3 regions of the Cupriavidus sp. GW823-FHT07B10 genome follow, and region 3 is predicted to be linked to each of the others. Evidence: predicted binding sites of a transcription regulator. Region 3 holds the regulator's gene; each other region holds the start of a gene.
What was found. The regulator HrcA, encoded in region 3, represses chaperone genes, less so after heat shock. The targets are predictions, from matches to a motif close to TTAGCACTCNNNNNNNNNGAGTGCTAA.

Region 1 (4,494 bases), on a different contig from region 3:
ATTTGCTCGCCGAACTGGGCCGTCCACGGCCCCGGTCCCGAGCCCCCCGTCCAGCTGTCCTGGTAGCCGAAGCGCATCAGGCTGTCACTGAACGTGCCGCTGGTCAGCACCGTGCTGGTCCGCACCAGGTCCAGCCGGAACCGGAAGGTCTGGGTCGAGGTGCCCAGCGGCATCGTGCAAGGCACCCCGCCCGAAGCCGCCCCCATGCAGTTGGCGCCGAAGTTGTCGCCGCCGTTGGTGCCGTAGCTGGTCGGTGCAATCAGGTTGCCGTCGGGCATGTACATGCGATAGCCCAGTCCCGGCATGGCGGTGGCAAAGGTCTGCTGCGAGATCGAAGTCGCCACCAGTGGCGTCTGCGGCGTGTAGTTCAGGGCCCAGCCATTGGTAGATGGATGCCGCAGTCCGGTGTCGTCGCACGTCACCGTTACGGTAATGGTGGCGCTGGAGATCACCTGGCCGATGCCGGTGGTCTTGCTGATGCTCACCGTGGCCGGCAGGAACGGCGAGGTCACGGTGGTTCCCATGCAGGCAGCATGCGCCTGGGCGTATGCCAGGCACATGAGTGCCGCGCAGGCAAGCACCGAAGGCACGCGCCTGATGCGCGCGGTGGCATGAACCAGCCAGCGTCGTGGCGATGTAGTGATTTCGTTTTCTATGGCAGCCATGCTAGGAGGTGGGTTGATCCGGGATTTGCCCGCGGGTTCAATAGGCGGCGATTAGAAATGTAGCCGGCGCCTTCCGCTCCACAAATAGGGCAAGCCTTAGATCAGGGTGAGAGTTTTCTGCACTCGTGCATGGCAAGGCGCGAGCGTCGCGCTGCCCGGAACGAAAAAACCCCCGCGGGCTCGCACCCGCGGGGGTTTTCCAAGACAGCCTGCCCGTGAGGGCAGTCGGTCGGCGATGAATTACATCATGCCTTCCATGCCGCCCATGCCGCCCATGCCGCCCGGCATTGCCGGAGCCGATTCTTCCTTCGGCGATTCGGCAACTGCGCAGTCGGTGGTCAGCATCAGCGAAGCCACCGAAGCGGCGTTCTGCAGTGCGGTGCGGGTGACCTTGGTCGGGTCCAGCACGCCCATTTCCACCAGGTCGCCGTACTCGCCCGAAGCGGCGTTGTAGCCGTAGTTGCCCTTGCCTTCGATAACCTTGGCAACGACCACCGAAGCTTCTTCACCGGCGTTCAGCACGATCTGGCGCAGCGGCTCTTCCATGGCGCGCAGCACGATCTTGATACCGGCGTTCTGGTCGGCGTTTTCGCCGGTCAGTGCCGAGATCGCAGCGCGGGCACGCAGCAGGGCCACACCACCGCCGGGGACGATGCCTTCTTCCACCGCAGCGCGGGTGGCGTGCAGGGCGTCTTCCACGCGGGCCTTCTTTTCCTTCATTTCGACTTCGGTGGCAGCGCCAACCTTGATCACGGCAACACCGCCGGCCAGCTTGGCCACGCGCTCTTGCAGCTTCTCACGGTCGTAGTCCGAGGTCGCTTCTTCGATCTGGGCGCGGATTTGCTTGACGCGGCCTTCGATCGCAGCTGCGTCGCCGGCGCCGTCGATGATGATGGTGTTTTCCTTGCCGATCTCGATGCGCTTGGCCTGGCCCAGGTCGTTCAGGCCAGCCTTTTCCAGCGTCAGGCCGATTTCTTCAGCGATGACGGTGCCGCCGGTCAGGATGGCGATGTCTTCCAGCATGGCCTTGCGGCGGTCGCCGAAGCCCGGGGCCTTGACGGCGGCGGTCTTCAGGATGCCACGGATGTTGTTGACCACCAGGGTCGCCAGGGCTTCGCCCTCGACGTCTTCAGCGACGATCAGCAGCGGGCGGCCGGCCTTGGCCACTTGCTCCAGCACCGGCAGCAGGTCGCGGATGTTGCTGATCTTCTTGTCGAACAGCAGCACGAACGGGTTGTCCAGCTGGACAACCTGCTTTTCCGGGTTGTTGATGAAGTACGGCGACAGATAGCCGCGGTCGAACTGCATGCCTTCCACGACTTCCAGCTCGTCGGCCAGCGACTTGCCGTCTTCAACCGTGATCACGCCTTCCTTGCCGACCTTGTCCATGGCTTCGGCGATGCGCTCACCGATGGAGGTGTCGCTGTTGGCCGAGATCGCGCCAACCTGGGCGATTTCCTTGCTGGTAGTGGTGGGCTTGCTGACCTTCTTCAGCTCTTCCACGGCGGCGGCAACAGCCTTGTCGATGCCGCGCTTCAGGTCCATCGGGTTCATGCCGGCGGCGACGAACTTCATGCCTTCGCGCACGATCGACTGGGCCAGCACGGTTGCGGTGGTGGTACCGTCACCGGCGTTGTCGCTGGTCTTGGAAGCCACTTCCTTGACCATCTGGGCGCCCATGTTCTGCAGCTTGTCCTTCAGCTCGATTTCCTTGGCCACGGACACGCCGTCCTTGGTCACGGTCGGGCCGCCGAAGCTGCGCTCCAGCACCACGTTGCGGCCCTTCGGGCCCAGGGTCACCTTGACTGCGTTGGCGAGGATGTTCACGCCTTCGACCATCTTGGCACGTGCGGCGTCGCCGAACACTACGTCTTTAGCTGCCATTCTTGAATCTCCTGAAATCTGTACGGGGTGGCGGTCAGTTGGTGAATTACTTGTTCACCACGGCCATGATGTCTTCTTCGCGCATGACCAGCAGTTCCTGGCCTTCCACCTTCACGGCCTGGCCGGCGTACTTGCCGAACAGCACGCGGTCACCGACCTTGACGTCGAGGGCGATGTTGTTGCCCTTGTCATCCTTCTTGCCAGGACCGATTGCCAGCACTTCGCCTTGATCGGGCTTCTCGGCAGCGTTGTCGGGAATCACGATACCGGACGCGGTCTTGGTTTCGTTGTCCAGACGCTTCACGATCACGCGGTCGTGCAAAGGACGCAGATTCATACGGACTCCTAGATACAAAGTGAGTTTTTGATCACAAATCGGCCGGCTACCGAGGCGACGGCCGTCAGAAATGTTCAGGTGTCGCAGGAGGCTGTTAGCACTCACCCCTGACGAGTGCTAATTATAGGGACGGGGTAGGGGCATTTCAAGACGCGGGTGTGATGCGGGTTTTCCCGAGGAGCGGTTGATGCCTTGCGCGGCATGGGCTCCCGGCCGGCAACGACCCGCCTGTAGGAATAATCCCGGCACCCATTCGGGCGTGTGCCTGACAGCGCAACGTGGTGCCGCTACCTAGACTGGGCTTGTCGCCGCGCGCCCGTCTTGGCCGGATGTACGGCGTACGCCGCGCCGAGCGCTTCCGTTGCCGGCGCCTCCGACAGCGACTCTGGAGGTATTCCATGGATACGAAACAGCCTGCTCGCCTTACCCGAATCGCCAGCGTGATTGCCGCAGGCCTGGCTGGCCTCAGCTGCGCTGCGGCCATTGCCCAGACAACCGCCACCCCCGCTACCCCGGCCACGCCGGCAACCCCTGCTGCCCAGGGCATGCCCGCGACCCCGGCGATGCCGGCAACCTCTGCCACGCCGGCAGGCGGCCAGGGCGTGCCGCCCGGCATGACCCAGATCGAGCCGCCGAAGGACCCGCTGGTGGAACGCCGCGAGGCGCGCCAGAAGGCCGCCGCCGAGTACAAGGCCAAGAAGAAGGCGGCCAAGGGTGAGTACAAGGAAGAAGTCGGCGCTGCCAAGCAGGAGCGCAAAGTAGAGAACAAGGCAGCCGATGCAACGGCCAAGCAGGAAATGGCCGCACCAAAGCAATAGCGCCAGCCTTTGCGAGACGGGTGGCCGGGATCAGCCGGCCACCTTCTTCGTGCCAGACATACCCCTCCCGTTTGCCCTTCGGCAGCATCCGGACCCTGGCGGCTTGCAAGAGGCAGGATCGCGCCTAGACTCGATACGAGCGAGTCGTGCGCCTTTCTGCCCGGCTTGCCATCTGCGCCATGTCCGCTGCCCACCCACGCCACTGGTTCGCAGGCCTTCTCCTGTCCGGCCTGGTGGGCGCACTCAGCCTGTGCAGCACGTTTGCCGCGCAGCAGAAGCCGGCGCCGGCGTCCGCGCCCGTTGCGGCCCCCGCGGCGAAAGCCGCAACCGGCAAGGCAGATGTCGCCAGGCCGCGCGGCCTCAACCTGGCCAACAAGCCGCGCATGGGCGACTTCGATGTGATGGTCACCAGTCGCGTCATCCGCGTGCTGGTGCCTTACAGCCGCACCCTCTACTTCAGCGACAAAGGCCACGAGCGCGGAATTACCGCAGAACTGGTGCGGGAATTCGAGCGCTACCTGAACAAGACCTACGCCAGTCGACTGGGCAAGCGCCCGCTCACCATCATCATCATCCCCACCACGCGCGACCGGCTGCTGCCCGACCTGGCGGCGGGCCTGGGCGATATCGCCGCCGGCAACCTGACCGAGACCGAGGCCCGGCTGAAGATGGTCGACTTTGCCGCGCCGCGCGACCGCAAGCCAGTGCGCGAGCTGATCGTGACCGGCCCCAAGTCGCCGGCGCTGAAGAGCCTGGACGACCTGGCGGGCAAGACCGTCCACGTGCGCCG
Region 2 (4,494 bases), on a different contig from region 3:
CGCCGCCTGACCGGCAGGTGGTGGTGATCCCCAGCTACAACGGTGCGCGCAAGCAACCCAACCTGGTGCCGCTGCTGGCGCTGCTGCTGGCGCGCGAAGATGTCCCCGTGCTGGTGCACGGCACGCGCCTGTTCAATGGCCGCGTGACCAGCATGGCGCTGTTCGAGGCGCTGGGCGTGCCCTTGTGCGCGACTACCGGCGACGCCTCGGCACGGCTGCGCGAGAGCAGCGACCTCGGGCCGCTGGCGGTGCTGCCGGTGGATGTGCTGTCGCCCGGGCTGTCGCAGCTGCTGGAGCGGCGCACCGTGATCGGCCTGCGCAATTCGGCGCATACGGTGGCCAAGATGCTGCAGCCGGTGGGCGAGCATTCGCCCGCGGAAGGGTTGCGCCTGTACAGCTACACCCACCCCGAATACCGCGAGACGCTGACCGACTACTTCTCGCATGAACCCGCCAACGTGCTGCTGGCACGCGGCACCGAGGGCGAAGTGGTGGCCGATGCGCGCCGCACCAGCCGCATCGACTGGCTGCACGAGGGGCACCAGCAGACGCTGGTCGATCCGGCTGTTGGTTCGCTGGCCGAAGTGCCTGAACTGCCGCCCGGCAGCGACGCCGGCCAGACCGTGGCCTGGATCCGGCGCGTGCTGGACGGCGCGGCGCCGGTGCCGGCACCGATCGCGATCCAGGTCGAGGCCATCCGCGAATGCCTGCGGCAAGGCACTCGCGTGACCTGGGCCAGCCCGGTCTGAGCCAGCCCCGGGACCGCTGTCAGGGCTTGCGCGGGGGCAGCGGGATGCGCTCGGTCTCGCCCGGCACGTGCGGGAACTGATCGTCCTCCCAGCGCTGGGCGGCGGCCTCGATCGCCACCTTGCTGCTGGCAACGAAATTCCAGTAGATGAAGCGGTGCCCGTCGGTCGGGTCGCCGCCCAGCAGCATTACGCGCGACGGCGTCGTGGCCGTCAGCGTTGCGGGCTGGCCCGGCGTGAGCACCACCATATGCTCGGCCGGCAGCGGCTCGCCGTCGAGCGCCACCGCCCCGTCCACCGGATAGATGCCCCGCTCGGCATGATCGGCCGGGATCTCCACGCTCGCGCCCGCATCCAGCTCGATCGCCACGTACAGGGTGCGGCTGAAGACCTTGACCGGAGAGACCTGGCCAAAGGCATCGCCCGCAATCACCACCATGCGCACACCCGGCCGCTCGATCCGTGGCAGCGTGGCGGCGGGATGGTGGAAAAATGACGGCTCGGCACCCTCATGCTCCTGCGGCAGTGCCACCCAGGTCTGGATGCCGTGCAGGCGGGCCCCGGCGGGGCGCACATGCTCGGGCGAGCGCTCCGAGTGCACGATGCCGTGCCCGGCGGTCATCCAGTTGACATCGCCCGGGCGGATCGCCTGGTCGCTGCCCAGGCTGTCTCGGTGGATGATCTCGCCCTCGAACAGATAAGTGACCGTGGCCAGTCCGATATGTGGATGCGGGCGCACGTCGGCTCCGCCGCCCGGCGGCAGTTGCACCGGCCCCATATGGTCGAAGAAGATAAACGGACCAACGGTCTGGGTGGCGGCGGCGGGCAACAGCCGGCGCACGGTAAAATCGCCCAGGTCGCGCACATGCGGCTTGAGCAAGTGTTCGATAGCAGACATAACTCCTCCGGTGGAATGAGAGAGGCTTGCAAGGATGCCAGCGCGCCGCAGCTTGGTCGAGTGTAGCCGCTGCTGCAACAAATCATTGCAGCAGCGGGCAGAACCCCCGTGCCCGGCACCGCTCTAACATCCAGTGCGCCGAACCGTGGGTATCGTTCCCGCCGCTCGAATTGATAGGTAGCTATGCCAGCAGCAAGAGCAATCGAGAGGAACTATCACGACCATCGGGGCTCCAATTAGCACTCACCCGGCCTGAGTGCTAATATGTGTTGCAGTGCCACCGCCCCAACAGGCGCGGCACCCCGGCAACCGAACCGCCGGATGCGAAAGGAGCCATTGAGTGAACGCAGTCTTGTCTGCCGACCAAACCCTGAATAACCGTCTGCCGACGGCACCCCGGAGCACGGGCAGCTTCGCGCTGACCTTCCCGGCCACCGTTGGCAACCTCGACAGCTATATCCAGGCTGTCCACCGGATTCCGCTGTTGACCGCGGAGGAAGAGCAGCGCCTGGCGCGCGAGCTCCGCGACCACGATTCCGTTGACGCTGCCCGCCAGATGGTGATGTCCCACCTGCGCCTGGTGGTGTCGATCGCCCGCCAGTACCTGGGCTACGGCCTGCCCCACGCCGACCTGATCCAGGAAGGCAATATCGGCCTGATGAAGGCGGTCAAGCGCTTCGACCCCGACCAGGGCGTGCGCCTGGTGTCGTACGCGATGCACTGGATCAAGGCCGAGATCCACGAATACGTGCTGAAGAACTGGCGCATGGTCAAGGTGGCCACCACCAAGGCCCAGCGCAAGCTGTTCTTCAACCTGCGCAGCCACAAGCAGGGCGCGCACACGTTCACGCCGGAGCAGGTCGAGGCCGTGGCGCGCGAGCTGAACGTCAAGCCCGAAGAAGTGATGGAGATGGAAACCCGCCTGTCGGGCGGCGACTTGGCGCTGGAAGGCCAGATCGACGACGGCGAAGAGGAATTCGCCCCCATCGCCTACCTGGCGGACAACCACAACGAGCCCACCCGCGTGCTGGAAGCCAAGCGCCACGACCGCATGCAGGTCGAGGGCCTGGAAGAAGCGCTGGGCAAGCTGGACGAACGCAGCCGCCGCATCATCGAGGCACGCTGGCTGCACGTCGAAGACGATGGCTCGGGCGGCTCCACGCTGCATGAGCTGGCTGACGAGTTCGGCGTCTCGGCCGAGCGCATCCGCCAGATCGAGGCCGCGGCCATGAAGAAGATGAAGGGGGCGCTGCAGGCGTTCGCCTGATCCGCACCCCCAGCCATGCAAAAGGCCGGTCCACTGGACCGGCCTTTTTGTTGCCCGCGAGAGGGTGAGTGCGACCTTATGCCGCACCCCTTCCCACCCTTTCACGTCACGACAGCAGCTGTTTCAGGTCGTGCGCGATCGGATCCGGACCCTGGCCGTGGCGGATGAACAGCCGCAGCTTGCCGTCCGGGTCGAACACATAGCTGCCCGCGGAGTGGTCCACCGTGTAGTTGTTCGGGGAGCTGCCCGGCACCTTGGCGTAGAACACCTTGAAGTCCTTGGTCAACTTCTGCAGTGCGGCTTCGTCGGCCGGGCGCAGCCCCAGGAAGCGCGCATCGAAGGCCGGCACGTACTGCGCCAGCAGCGCCTGCGTGTCGCGTTCCGGGTCGACCGTGACGAACAGCACCTGCACGCGGTCGGCATCCGGGCCCAGTTTCTCCATCACCGCCTTCAGTTCGGCCATCGTCGTCGGGCACACGTCCGGGCAGTGGGTGTAGCCGAAGAACATCACCACCGCCTTGCCCTTGAAGTCGGCGATGGTGCGCACCTTGCCGTGATGGTCGGTCAGCGAGAAGTCCTTGCCGAAGTCCGCCGCGCCGGTGATGTCGACATTGCGGAACGAGGCCTTCTGCTGCCCGCAGGCAGCCACGGCCAGCGCAAGCGCGGCCAGCAGGGAAAAGCGGCGGAAGGCGGCGAACAGGCCGGAGGCGGGGCTTAGGCGGGGCATGCGGCGGAAACCGGTCAGGGGTGGGAGGAAACAGCGGCACCGGAGGGCGGCGACATCACGCAGTATCGCCGATCGTGCCGCCACGCTGCGCCGGCCGCGACAAGATGCCGCAGCCGGTCGGCCACAGGTCAGACCTGCGGCACGAACTTGAAGTAGTGGTCGACCAGCAGCGCGGCGAACAGCAGCGACAGGTACAGGATCGAGAAGCGGAAGGTGCGCTGCGCCAGCTCGTCCGAATAGTTACGGTACATCTTCCAGGCGTAGGCCAGGAAACCCGCGCCCAGCGCCAGCGCGGCCGCCAGGTAGATATAGCCGCTCATGCCGTAGACAAAGGGCAGCAGCGTCGCGGCGATCATGATCAGCGTGTACAGCAGGATATGCAGCAGCGTGTAGCGCTCGCCGTGCGTGACCGGCAGCATCGGCAGGCCGGACTTGGCGTAGTCGGCGCGGCGGTACAGCGCCAGGGCCCAGAAGTGCGGCGGGGTCCAGGTGAAGATGATCAGCACCAGGAACCAGGCCTCGGCAGGTACCTCGCCCGCCACCGCGGCCCAGCCCAGCGCCGGCGGCATCGCCCCCGAGAGCCCGCCGATCACTATGTTCTGCGGCGTGGCCGGCTTGAGCAGGATGGTGTAGACCACCGCGTAGCCGAGGAAGGTGGCAAAGGTCAGCCACATCGTCAGGTCGTTGGCGTAGACGTGCAGCAGCCACATGCCGGCGCCGCCCAGTACGGCGGAGAACACCAGGGTCTGCGGCGTGGTGATCTCGCCGGTGGCCGACGGGCGCCACGCGGTGCGGCGCATCAGCGCATCGATCTTCTGCTCGACCAGGCAATTGATGGCAAAGGCCGCACCGGCCA
Region 3 (4,494 bases):
CCTTGGCTTCCAGGGCGGCCAGCTGGGCCGCCACGTCGTCCACGGCAGCGGTTTCCGGCGCGCCGGCCTCCTGGCTGGCGTTGGCCGCCTCATCGCCAGCGGGCGTAGGCGTCTGGGTGGTTGGCGTCTGCTTCTGTTCTTCCATGTCGATCCGTATCAATGCATTGTCGCGGCCCGCCATGGGCCTGGCCGCGGGTGGTAAATCGGCGCGTGTTCCGTGCAGGTGGTGGCAAGGCGCAGGTTTTCAAGAGTGGCGCTGGCGTGACGCGGAAACACACGGTTACAAAGGCCAGGCATATGCAATCGACGCCTTATTGCTTTGCTGCATCGCAATCACTAAGATTCCCAGTAATAAAAATGACAAAAATGCCGGGGGTTGTGGAGATGGTTCATCTTTGTGCCTCTTCCGGAAGGTTGGCCATGCATAAGCTGCCAGTCGTGACACTCTGCCTTGTGGCCGCATTGGCGGTCATGACCGTCTTTATCTGCCTTTCCGGCGCATTCACCCCGCGCGATACGGAGTATGGCAGCGGCAAGGCGGTGTTCAAGCACTACATCGTCCCTATCGTCAGCCAGGAAGTCACGCAGGAATAAGCGCCACCTGACCCTGGTCCAAGCGCGCGGCGGCAGCGGGGGCTTCCCGGTGCCGCCGCATTGTCATTTCAGCTCTTCAGGTGGTCGATGCGGCGCCGGTCCCGCTTGGTCGGGCGCCCCTGGATCTGCGCGGACGGCTCCGGCTGCAGGCGCCGGCGCTCGGCGTCGGCCAGCCGGCGCGACTGGCTTTCGGCACTTTCCTCGTACAGCGTCTGCGCCACCGGCGCCGGCCCGCGCGCCGGGGCAATGCCTTTCACCACCAGTTCCCAGCGCTGCTGGTGCGCTTCCAGCACCACCATGTCGCCGGGCTTCACCTCGCGCGAGTTCTTGCATGGCTGGCCGTTGACGGTCACCTTGCTGCGCTCCACCGCTTCGGCCGCGAGCGAGCGCGTCTTGAAGAAGCGCGCGCACCACAGCCATTTGTCGATGCGCTGGCGCGCATCCGGCTCAAAGTCGACATTCATGCCGCCGCTCCCCGGGTCTGGGCGCGCGTGCGCCGTGCTTCCAGTTCATGCGGATGCGGCGTGGCCAGCGGCCAGCCTTGCAGGTGCTGCAGCGCGATCTCGGCCATGGCCGCGACCCACGGATCGGCGTCATTCAGGCACGGGATGAAGTGGAAATCCTTGCCGCCCGCGACCTTGAACTCGGTCTGCCCTTCCATGGCGATTTCCTCCAGGGTCTCGATGCAGTCGGCCGGAAAGCCGGGACAGAAGACATCGACCCGGCCCGCGCCGACCTTGCCCAGCTCGGCCAGCGTCGGCGCGGTGTACGGCTGCAGCCATTCCGCCTTGCCGAAACGAGACTGGAACGTCACCTGGTACTGGCCCGGCTGCAGGCCCAGCGCCTCGCCCAGCAGCCGGCCGGTCTTCAGGCATTCGCAGTGATAGGGGTCGCCCAGCTCCAGCGTGCGCCGCGGCACACCGTGGAACGACAGGATCAGCTTGTCGCCGCGGGCAAAGTCCGGCATGCCGTGGCGCGCCCAGTAGGCGCCGACCTGCTGGTGCAGCGCCGAGATATAGGCCGGATGGTCATGGAAATGCTTGACCAGCCGCAGCTCGGGCTGGTTGCGCCACTGGCCCAGCACCCGGAACACCTCGTCGAAGGCCGTGGCCGTGGTGGTGCCGGAGTATTGCGGATACATCGGCAGCACCAGCACCTGCTCGCAGCCCTGCCGGCGCAGCGCCTCCAGCACCGAGGCGATCGACGGGTTGCCGTAGCGCATTGCGCACGCGACCGTCACCTCATGGCCGTGCTGGTTCATCAGCCGCTGCAGCGCATGGGCCTGGCGCTCGCTGTAGACCAGCAGCGGCGAGCCCGTCATATGGGCCTCGCGCAGCCAGATCGATTCGTATTTCAGCGCCGAGGCGCGCGAACGCAGCGGCAGGATCACCCCATGCAGCAGCGGCAGCCAGGCCGCGCGCGGGATCTCGACCACGCGCGGGTCGGACAGGAACTCCTTCAGGTAGCGCCCCACCGCCTTGGGCGTGGGAGCGTCCGGGGTGCCCAGATTGACCAGCAGGATCGCCGTGCGCGGCGCGTGGCCGTGCTGGTAGGCCGGTTCGGGAGAAAACGTCATGTCGCTTCCGGGTTGACACGGTGCCGGGATGGCGCCGGTGCGGCGCACCGGCGATTGCCGCGCTCGGCAGGAATGGGGCCGCTTGTCAGACCAGCCAGTCTTTGCACTAGTTCTGGCTCAGGGCGCTGGACAGCAGGCGCGCGGTGATGTCGACGATGGGGATCACGCGCTCATACGCCATGCGCGTGGGGCCGATCACGCCGAGCGTGCCGACGATCTGGCCGTCGACCTCGTACGGGGCGGTGATGACCGCCATGTCTTCGATCGGCACCAGCCGGCTTTCGCCGCCGATAAAGATCTGCACACCCTGCGCATGGCTGGACACGTCCAGCAGCTGCAGCAGGCTGGTCTTGTGCTCGAACACGTCGAACAGGCGCCGCAGCTTGTCCATGCTGGAGGCCAGGTCTTCCACTTCCAGCAGCTTGCGCTCGCCACTGATGAAGACGTGGTCGTCGTCCTCGTCCTCGGCGACGCTGCCGGCCTCGACCGCGGCCTGCATCAGCTGCGACATGTCGCGGCGCAGGTCCTGCAGTTCCACCCGCAGGTGGCCGCGCACCGCGTCGAAGCTCATGCCGGCATAGTGCGAGTTGAAGAAGTTGGCCGCCTCGATCAGCTGGGCCGGCGTGTACGACAGCTCGGTCTGGATGATGCGGTTCTGCACGTCGCCCTCGGGGCTGACGATGATCAGCAGGATGCGCTTGTCCGACAGCCGCATGAATTCGATCTGCCGGAACGCCTGCGCGCGGCGCGGCGTCATCACCACGCCGGCGAAGTGCGACAGGTTGGACAGCGTGCGCGCCGCCGCCGTGATCATGCGCTGCGGCCCCAGCTGCTGGCCGCCGAGCTGGTCCTGGATCTGGCCGGTCAGCTCGGCCAGGTCGGCGTTGCGCTCCAGCGGCTTGGCCGTCAGCATCGAATCGACGAACAGCCGGTAGCCGCGCGGGGTCGGGATACGGCCGGCCGAGGTGTGCGGACTGGCAATAAAGCCCATTTCCTCCAGATCGGACATCACATTGCGAATCGTCGCAGGCGACAGGTCCAGCCCCGAGTATTTCGACAAGGTGCGGGAACCGACCGGCTGCCCTTCGGCAATATAGCGCTCGATCAGGGTCTTGAGCAGCGTTTTGGAGCGTTCATCCATGATGCCCCGATTTTACGCAAGTTTTGGACCTTCTGGCGGCCGGCCTGGCCCGCCCGCTGGCGCCTGCTGACAAGCGTCATGGCGGTATGGTCTAATCCACGCATGTCCGCCCCCCCGAAAGCCAGCGCCGTGCGCACTTCGTTCAAGACCGTCGCCCTGGTGGGCCGGTACTCCACTGCCGGCATCGAAGGGCCGCTGGAGGAGATCGCCTCTTATATCCTGCGCAACGGGCAGGACGTGGTGTTCGAGCGCGAAACCTCGCTCGCCACCGGGCTGACCGCCTACCCTGCCCTGTCCGCCGAGGAGATCGGCCGGCAGGCCGACGTGGCCGTGGTGCTGGGCGGCGACGGCACGCTGCTGGGCATCGCCCGCCAGCTCGCCGGCTATGACGTGCCATTGATCGGCGTCAACCACGGGCGGCTGGGCTTCATGACCGACATCGCGCTGGAAGACGCGCACACCGTGCTGCCCGACATGCTCGACGGCCGCTATGAGGCCGAGACCCGCCTGCTGCTGGAATCGCGCGTGGTGCGCGACGACATGAACATCTTCTCCGCGCTGGCCCTGAACGACGTGGTGGTGAACCGCTCGGGCATCTCCGGCATGGTCGAGCTGGCGGTGTCGGTGGACGGCCACTTCATGTACAACCAGCGCTCGGACGGCCTGATCGTGTCGACCACCACCGGGTCCACCGCCTACGCGCTGTCCGCCGGCGGCCCGATCCTGCATCCGACGCTGTCGGGCGTGGTGCTGGTGCCGATTGCCCCGCACGCGCTGTCCAACCGCCCGATCGTGCTGCCGCACGACGCCGAGGTCACCATCGAGGTGGCCAGCGCGCGCGACGCCAGCGTCAACTTCGACATGCAGTCGCTGACCTCGCTGCTGCCGGGCGACCGCATCGTGGTGCGGCGCTCCGAAAAGACCATCAACCTGCTGCACCCGGTCGGCTACAACTACTACGCCACGCTGCGCAAGAAGCTGCACTGGCACGAATACCCGTCCGAGGATAACCGCCTCTGAGCCAGTATCAAGCCGCCCTCCAAGCCTGAGCCCGAACCCATCGGACCGACTACCTTCCACGCCACGATGCTGCGCAGCCTGTCCATCCGCGATTTCGTCATCGTCGATACGCTCGACCTGGACTTCACCACTGGCTTCACCGTCTTCACCGGCGAGACCGGCG

Region 1: groES (co-chaperone GroES) is a predicted target of HrcA. The motif match lies at 2,981-3,007, and genes of this name have one in related genera.
Region 2: rpoH (RNA polymerase sigma factor RpoH) is a predicted target of HrcA. The motif match lies at 1,881-1,907, and genes of this name have one in related genera.

The regions. Positions count from the first base shown of each region.
Region 1 covers NZ_JBXAGS010000001.1:735,740-740,233, reverse strand. Annotated here, with positions in the region: gene AC1Q6V_RS03525 (fimbrial protein) at 1-524, opposite strand, end outside; gene groL (chaperonin GroEL) at 906-2,549, opposite strand; gene groES (co-chaperone GroES) at 2,596-2,886, opposite strand; gene AC1Q6V_RS03510 (hypothetical protein) at 3,285-3,704, shown strand; gene AC1Q6V_RS03505 (MltF family protein) at 3,884-4,494, shown strand, end outside.
Region 2 covers NZ_JBXAGS010000001.1:340,441-344,934, reverse strand. Annotated here, with positions in the region: gene ybiB (DNA-binding protein YbiB) at 1-749, shown strand, start outside; gene AC1Q6V_RS01730 (pirin family protein) at 769-1,644, opposite strand; gene rpoH (RNA polymerase sigma factor RpoH) at 1,985-2,911, shown strand; gene AC1Q6V_RS01720 (SCO family protein) at 3,018-3,638, opposite strand; gene cyoE (heme o synthase) at 3,767-4,494, opposite strand, start outside.
Region 3 covers NZ_JBXAGS010000006.1:302,131-306,624, forward strand. Annotated here, with positions in the region: gene grpE (nucleotide exchange factor GrpE) at 1-145, opposite strand, end outside; gene AC1Q6V_RS15945 (hypothetical protein) at 421-594, shown strand; gene AC1Q6V_RS15950 (RNA-binding S4 domain-containing protein) at 663-1,058, opposite strand; gene hemH (ferrochelatase) at 1,055-2,170, opposite strand; gene hrcA (heat-inducible transcriptional repressor HrcA) at 2,277-3,311, opposite strand; gene AC1Q6V_RS15965 (NAD kinase) at 3,414-4,331, shown strand; gene recN (DNA repair protein RecN) at 4,398-4,494, shown strand, end outside.